DNA from 2 places in the Pseudoalteromonas sp. AS71 genome. Region 1 is predicted to be linked to the other one. Evidence: predicted binding sites of a transcription regulator. Region 1 holds the regulator's gene; the other holds the start of a gene.
What was found. The regulator MetJ, encoded in region 1, represses methionine synthesis genes. The targets are predictions, from matches to a motif close to TAGACGTCTAGACGTCTA.

Region 1 (3,431 bases):
TTTGGTATCGCTCACTTGAGCTTAAACTCGAGCCACCAAATTTATGTATACAATTAACCATATTTATACCAATTCGCTTAATTAAGTAGTCTATTTTGAGTTTAGTTGTTCTCGGCAATTGCTCCTGCATTGCTCTACCTCCTGCATCCATGCAGTCGTATATCAGAAATTTTTAACGACGTTAGCGCCAGCTTTAATCCCTCAAATTGATTAGGTATTATTGCGGATTGGTATTGCTTACCAAAGCGCCGGACGGGCTGCACTTAATTTAACGTTACCACCAGAAGTGCCTGCACCTTTGCCTACACGGCCAACATTTTTATTTTGTCCTGGTTTTACAAGTTCAAACACTCGCTCAAAATCAGCAACTAAATCGTATATATCTTCAATACCTACCGAAATACGAATAAGCGTATCGCCCACACCCGCTTCTAAACGTGCTGTTGCGTCCATACCTGCGTGCGTCATAGTTGCAGGGTGACAAATTAAGCTCTCTACGCCACCTAGTGACTCAGCTAAACTAAAGGTTTTAAGGCTAGTTAAAAATGCCGCTGCGTCGTTTATATCGCCTTTAATATCAAAACTAACCATGCCACCAAAGCCAAGTTGCTGTGCTTTAGCAAGTTCATGTTGAGGATGTGACTCAAGACCTGGGTAGTAAACTTGGCTTACATATTCAGAGTTTTCAAGATACTTAGCTATTGCCAGTGCATTTTCTTGATGCTGTCTTAGGCGCACATTTAAAGTACGTAAACCACGAAGCGTTAAATAGCTATCAAAAGGCGCCCCCGTAATACCAATGTTATTAGCCCACCAAGCAAGCTCATCGCCTAACTCTTGTGTTGCGGCAATAACAGCGCCGCCTACTACATCTGAGTGTCCGTTAATGTATTTAGTGGTTGAATGCACCACAATATCTACACCAAACTTAATAGGGTTTTGTAAAGCAGGCGACAAAAACGTGTTATCTGCTGCAACCAAAGCCCCGCATTGCTTAGCCACATCAGTCACTGCTTTAATATCTGTTAAACGAAGTACTGGGTTACTTGGGGTTTCTATCCAAATAAGCTTAGGTTTAATTACTAAAATTTGTTGAAGGCTTTCTTCTTTTGTTAAATCTAATATTTCGAGCTTTAGTAGTCCGCGTTTTTGTAACGATGTAAATAAACGATAGCTGCCACCATAACAATCATGTGGAATTACTAACGTATCGTCACTATTAAGTAGCTGAGTAGCCAAATGCACGGCAGCCATGCCTGTAGCTGTAATTATGCCACGAGCGCCACCTTCAAGCTTAGCAAGCGTCTCAGCTAAAATATCACGATTAGGATTACCGCTACGACCATAATCATACTCACGCTTAGTATCAAAGTCGGCAAACGAATAAGTAGTCGATAAATAAATTGGCGGTACCACCGCACCATGATGTTTATCAGCATCAACGCCGTTACGTACAGCAATGGTTGCTTTGTTTTTTTCGCTCATATTCGTCACCTGATTAATTTGGATGTTTAGACGTCCAAAAGAGTAAGTTATCCGTTTTGATAAGTCAAAGTATTTTAAAGCTCTAGATGGCTATAAGTAGAAGGAGCCTCTGCGAATAACACATTTTAGCTCACAAAAGTGTGCCTATCTTTACACTCACAATAGGCTTATTAAGATAGATCGGTATCTATTATTTGACTATCTTTTTTAAATCGATAGAATTTCACGCATATTTACACGCTTTTTATACCGTGTGAGAAATTAATAATCTGAGGCAACGATACATCTTATGGCTAAATGGAATGGTGAGTATATTCACCCATACGCAGAACACGGTAAAAAATCAGAGCAAGTTAAAAAGATCACCGTTTCGATCCCGCTAAATGTATTAAAGGTATTAACTGACGAACGTACACGTCGTCAAATCAATAACCTTCGCCATGCTACAAATAGTGAATTGCTATGTGAGGCATTTTTGCATGCTTTTACTGGCCAACCTTTACCAAATGACGATGACTTACGTAAAGATAACGCCGAAAAAGTGCCAGAAGAAGTTAAAAAAATAATGCAAGAAATGGGTCTAGAAGTACCCGTTTTAAACGAAGAATAATACCAATTCCATTAAGTATGTGATCTAAATTTTACGTCGAAAAAATAATTCAGTTCTAGGCGTAAATTGAAGTAAATGGTTATTCCCTTTGCGAAATTTACAACAAAGAAATGGGTTGTTTTAGCAAGTAAAATAGATCAGCTATTTATTGGAATTGGTATAAATATTACAAAGACAAAAAAACCTCAGTAATTACTGAGGTTTTTTTATGTCTAAATTTTATTGCATAGCTCTACTGTATAGATTTACTGCATATAATTTTCTGGCAAATCAATTTGCGCAACACCTGACTCAACAGCAGCTAGGGCAACAGCTCTTGCTATACGCGGCAGTAAACGAGGGTCCATTGGTTTTGGAATAATATACTGTGCACCAAACTCTAATTTATCTACGCCTGCTGCTTTTAAAACTTCTGCAGGTACAGGCTCTTTAGCAATACTACGGATAGCCTCAACTGCAGCAATTTTCATTTCATCATTAATAGCGCTTGCACGCACATCAAGCGCACCACGGAAAATAAACGGGAAACATAAAACATTGTTAACCTGATTAGGATAATCAGAGCGCCCTGTTGCCATAATTAAATCGTTACGTGCGCCGTGCGCAAGTGCAGGATCAATCTCAGGATCTGGGTTTGAACATGCAAACACAACTGGTTTTTCAGCCATTAGCTTTAAATCTTCAGCCGCTAATAAGTTAGGGCCAGAAACACCTACAAACACATCAGCATCTGCAATTACATCTTGCAATGTACGCTTATCTGTATTGTTAGCAAAAAGCTGTTTATATTCATTTAAATCATCGCGGCGGGTATGAATAACACCTTTGCGGTCAAGCATGTAAATGTGTTCGCGCAGTGCTCCGCACTTAATTAACAGCTCCATACACGCAACAGCGGCAGCGCCAGCCCCTAAACATACAATAATTGCATCTTCAATTGACTTACCTTGTACTTCTAACGCATTTAACATGCCCGCAGCAGTTACAATCGCAGTTCCGTGTTGATCATCATGAAAAACAGGAATGCTACAACGCTCTATTAATGCTTTTTCAATTTCAAAACACTCTGGTGCTTTAATATCTTCAAGGTTAATACCACCGAATGTATCGGCAATATTGGCAACCGTATTAATAAAGTCTTCTGTCGTACGGTGCTTAACTTCAATATCAATTGAATCAAGGCCAGCGAAACGTTTAAACAATAACGCTTTACCTTCCATTACAGGTTTAGATGCTAAAGGGCCTAAATTACCAAGTCCGAGAATTGCAGTACCATTAGTGATAACCGCAACCATATTACCTTTACCGGTATATTTATATGCATTTGCAGGATCTG
Region 2 (3,431 bases), on a different contig from region 1:
TGTCATGCTGGCTCCTTAATTTAAGTTACAGGCTTCAAGGCCCGATAAACGCATGCGTACTTCAAGCTCTGGCAATTGGCGAGGCTTAACGCCTTCAAGCCCTTTTGCAAACGCGCGAATATGTGCAGGTGTTGTACCGCAGCACCCGCCTACTATATTAATAAAGCCCGATTTACCCCAGTCAATAATCTCGGTTGCCATTTCAGGTGCTTCTAAGTCATATTCACCAAACTCATTAGGCAAGCCCGCATTAGGGTGAACCGATGTAAATGTTTCGCACACGCGTGATAGCTCTTCTACGTATTGACGCAGTAAATCAGGGCCAAGCGCACAGTTTAAGCCGATTGATATAGGCTTAATATGGCGAATAGAATTATAAAATGCTTCGGTTGTTTGCCCTGAAAGCGTACGGCCTGAGGCGTCGGTAATAGTCCCCGAAATCATAACTGGCAATGTGCGCCCTGCTTGCTCAAAAGCTTCTTCTACGCCAAACGAGGCGGCTTTTGCATTAAGGGTGTCGAATATAGTTTCGATTAATATTAAATCGGCGCCGCCTTCCATTAATGCAAGGGTAGACTCCACATACGCAGTAACCAACTTATCAAAGGTGACATTTCGATAACCCGGATCGTTTACGTCTGGCGAAATTGAGCACGTTTTAGATGTCGGCCCTAAAACACCGGCTACATAGCGCGGTTTTTCTGGCGTTTTAGCCGTAAATTCATCGCAAATTGCGCGTGCTAATTTAGCTGACTCTACGTTTATTTCGCGGCTTAGGCTCGCCATATCGTAATCTTCCATCGAAATAGTGGTCGAGTTAAACGTGTTGGTTTCGATAATATCGGCGCCCGCTGATAAAAAACCACTATGAATATCAGTGATTAAGTCGGGCTTGGTTAGGCTTAATAAATCGTTATTGCCTTTAATTAATACATGCCAGTCTTTAAAACGCTCGCCGCGATAGTCTTCTTCTTCTAGCTTATGATCTTGGATCATGGTGCCCATAGCACCATCTAAAATTAAAATGCGTTCTTTTAATGCTGCACTTATTTCGGCGTGTTTATTATTTGTAGGCGCGTTATTCGGCATAGTTGTTAGTCCTCACATCTTGGCTAACTAAATTAATATCATACGGTGTGGTTTGGTACACGTAGTAATTTAACCAGTTCGAAAAAAGTAAAAAAGCATGGCTTTGCCACGTTTTTGAAGGTTGTTTGGTTGCATCATCATCTGGGAAGTAATTTTCGGGTTTTGGTGCATTAGGACTTTTTTTACAATCGCGCTCGTATTCTGCTTTTAGCGAGTCGGCGTCGTACTCAGGGTGACCGGTTATAAACACTTGGCTACCCGATTTATTTTTAAGTAAGTAAGCCCCCACTCGCTCAGAACCTGCCAGTACTACTAGCTCATCGCAGGCGTTTATTTTATTTATATCAATGTGGCCATAACGTGAGTGCGGTACTAAAAAGGTGTCGTCGAATCCGCGAGTCAGTGCACCGTGATCAAAATAACATTGGTGGGTAAATACGCCACACAGTTTGTCGTCTTTTAAATCGCGCTTTAAATTGTAGCGATGATATAGCGCTGCATGTGCTGCCCAACACGAAAATAACGTAGAGGTAACGTGCTGCTCGGCCCAATCAATAATGACCTTTAGCTCATCCCAATACGCTACATCGTCGTATTCTAAATGGGCGAGTGGCGCACCAGTTACTATTAGCGCATCGTAATTGTTGTCTTTTACTTCTGAAAAATAACGATAAAAGGTATCAAGGTGCTCTTCTGAGTTGCTACTACTGCGGTGAGTGTCGAGGCGCAGTAGCTCTACGTTCACTTGCAAAGGCGAGTTGGCAAGCAAGCGAATAAACTGAACTTCGGTTTCTACTTTATTAGGCATTAAGTTTAAAATAGCCAAACGCATTGGGCGTATTTCTTGCGTTTTTGCACGTGTTTTTGGCATTACAAATACGTTTTCTTGACGTAAACGTGCAATGGCCGGCAACTCGTCTTTTACTGTAATTGGCATACTTTACTCCTGCTCATAAAAACCGAAGGTCAATTATGAACTGAAAGTAAAAAATATCAACCTCTAGATGTATAGATGTCCAAATGAAATTTATTCATGATTTTATACTTTACTTACAAGCATGCTTTGGTGCTTTAAAACCCGCCATTCGTTGACTGTTTCACCCGTCAGCCACTACAATACAACATTGAAATTTTTATTACTATTTGAAGGCTTTCCTCCATGGTTTTACCTGATAAATTTATATTCTCGATGAGTCGAGTATCTAAGGTTGTGCCACCTAAGCGCACTATCTTAAAAGATATTTCGTTACACTTTTTTCCTGGCGCTAAAATTGGTGTGCTTGGCTTAAACGGTTCTGGTAAATCTACGTTACTACGTATTATGGCCGGTGTTGACCAAGATTTTGAAGGTGATGCACATCCTCAGCCTGGTACAAAAATTGGTTATTTACCGCAAGAGCCTGTTTTAGACGAAAGTAAAACAGTTCGTGAAATTGTTGAAGAAGCTGTTGGCGAAGTTAAACACGCACTTAAACGTCTTGACGAAGTGTATAACGAATACGCCATGGAAGACGCTGACTTTGACGCACTTGCAAAAGAGCAAGGCGAGCTTGAAGCTGTTATTCAAGCGCACGATGGTCATAACATTGATAACGTTTTAGAACGTGCTGCTGATGCACTTCGCCTGCCAGAATGGGATGCTAAAATTGAGCACCTTTCAGGTGGTGAGCGTCGTCGTGTTGCTATATGTCGATTATTGCTTGAAAAACCAGACATGCTTATTCTCGATGAACCAACTAACCACTTAGATGCTGAGTCGGTTGCATGGTTAGAGCGCTTCTTACACGATTACGAAGGGACTGTTGTGGCGGTAACGCATGACCGTTACTTCCTTGATAATGTAGCTGGTTGGATATTGGAGCTTGACCGTGGTGAAGGTATTCCATGGGAAGGTAACTACTCTTCTTGGCTTGAACAAAAAGATGCGCGCTTACAGCAAGAACAAAAATCTGAAAAAGCACGTCAAAAATCAATTGCGCAAGAACTTGAATGGGTTCGTTCAAACCCTAAAGGTCGTCAAGCTAAGTCAAAAGCACGTATGGCTCAGTTTACTGAGATGCAGCAGTCTGATTACCAAAAACGTAACGAAACTAACGAGATGTTTATTCCACCTGGCCCGCGCTTAGGCGACCAAGTACTTGAAGTAACTAATCTTCGTAAGAGTTTTGGCGATCGCGTTTTAATTGACGATTTAAGCTTTAGCATGCCAAAAGGTGCCATTGTGGGCATTATCGGTGCGAATGGCGCGGGTAAATCAACGTTATTTAAAATGATAAGCGGTGAGCAAGAGCAAGACAGCGGTAGCATCACCGTTGGCGAAACTGTACACCTTGCGACAGTTG

Region 2: metA (homoserine O-succinyltransferase) is a predicted target of MetJ. The motif match lies at 2,091-2,108, and genes of this name have one in related genera.

Annotation. Positions count from the first base shown of each region.
Region 1 is NZ_JBBMQZ010000003.1:72,579-76,009, reverse strand. It holds gene metL (bifunctional aspartate kinase/homoserine dehydrogenase II) at 1-61, opposite strand, end outside; gene metB (cystathionine gamma-synthase) at 238-1,485, opposite strand; gene metJ (met regulon transcriptional regulator MetJ) at 1,775-2,095, shown strand; gene WNY98_RS03295 (malic enzyme-like NAD(P)-binding protein) at 2,341-3,431, opposite strand, start outside.
Region 2 is NZ_JBBMQZ010000013.1:16,475-19,905, reverse strand. It holds gene metH (methionine synthase) at 1-6, opposite strand, end outside; gene WNY98_RS11150 (homocysteine S-methyltransferase family protein) at 16-1,089, opposite strand; gene metA (homoserine O-succinyltransferase) at 1,079-2,026, opposite strand; gene ettA (energy-dependent translational throttle protein EttA) at 2,249-3,431, shown strand, end outside.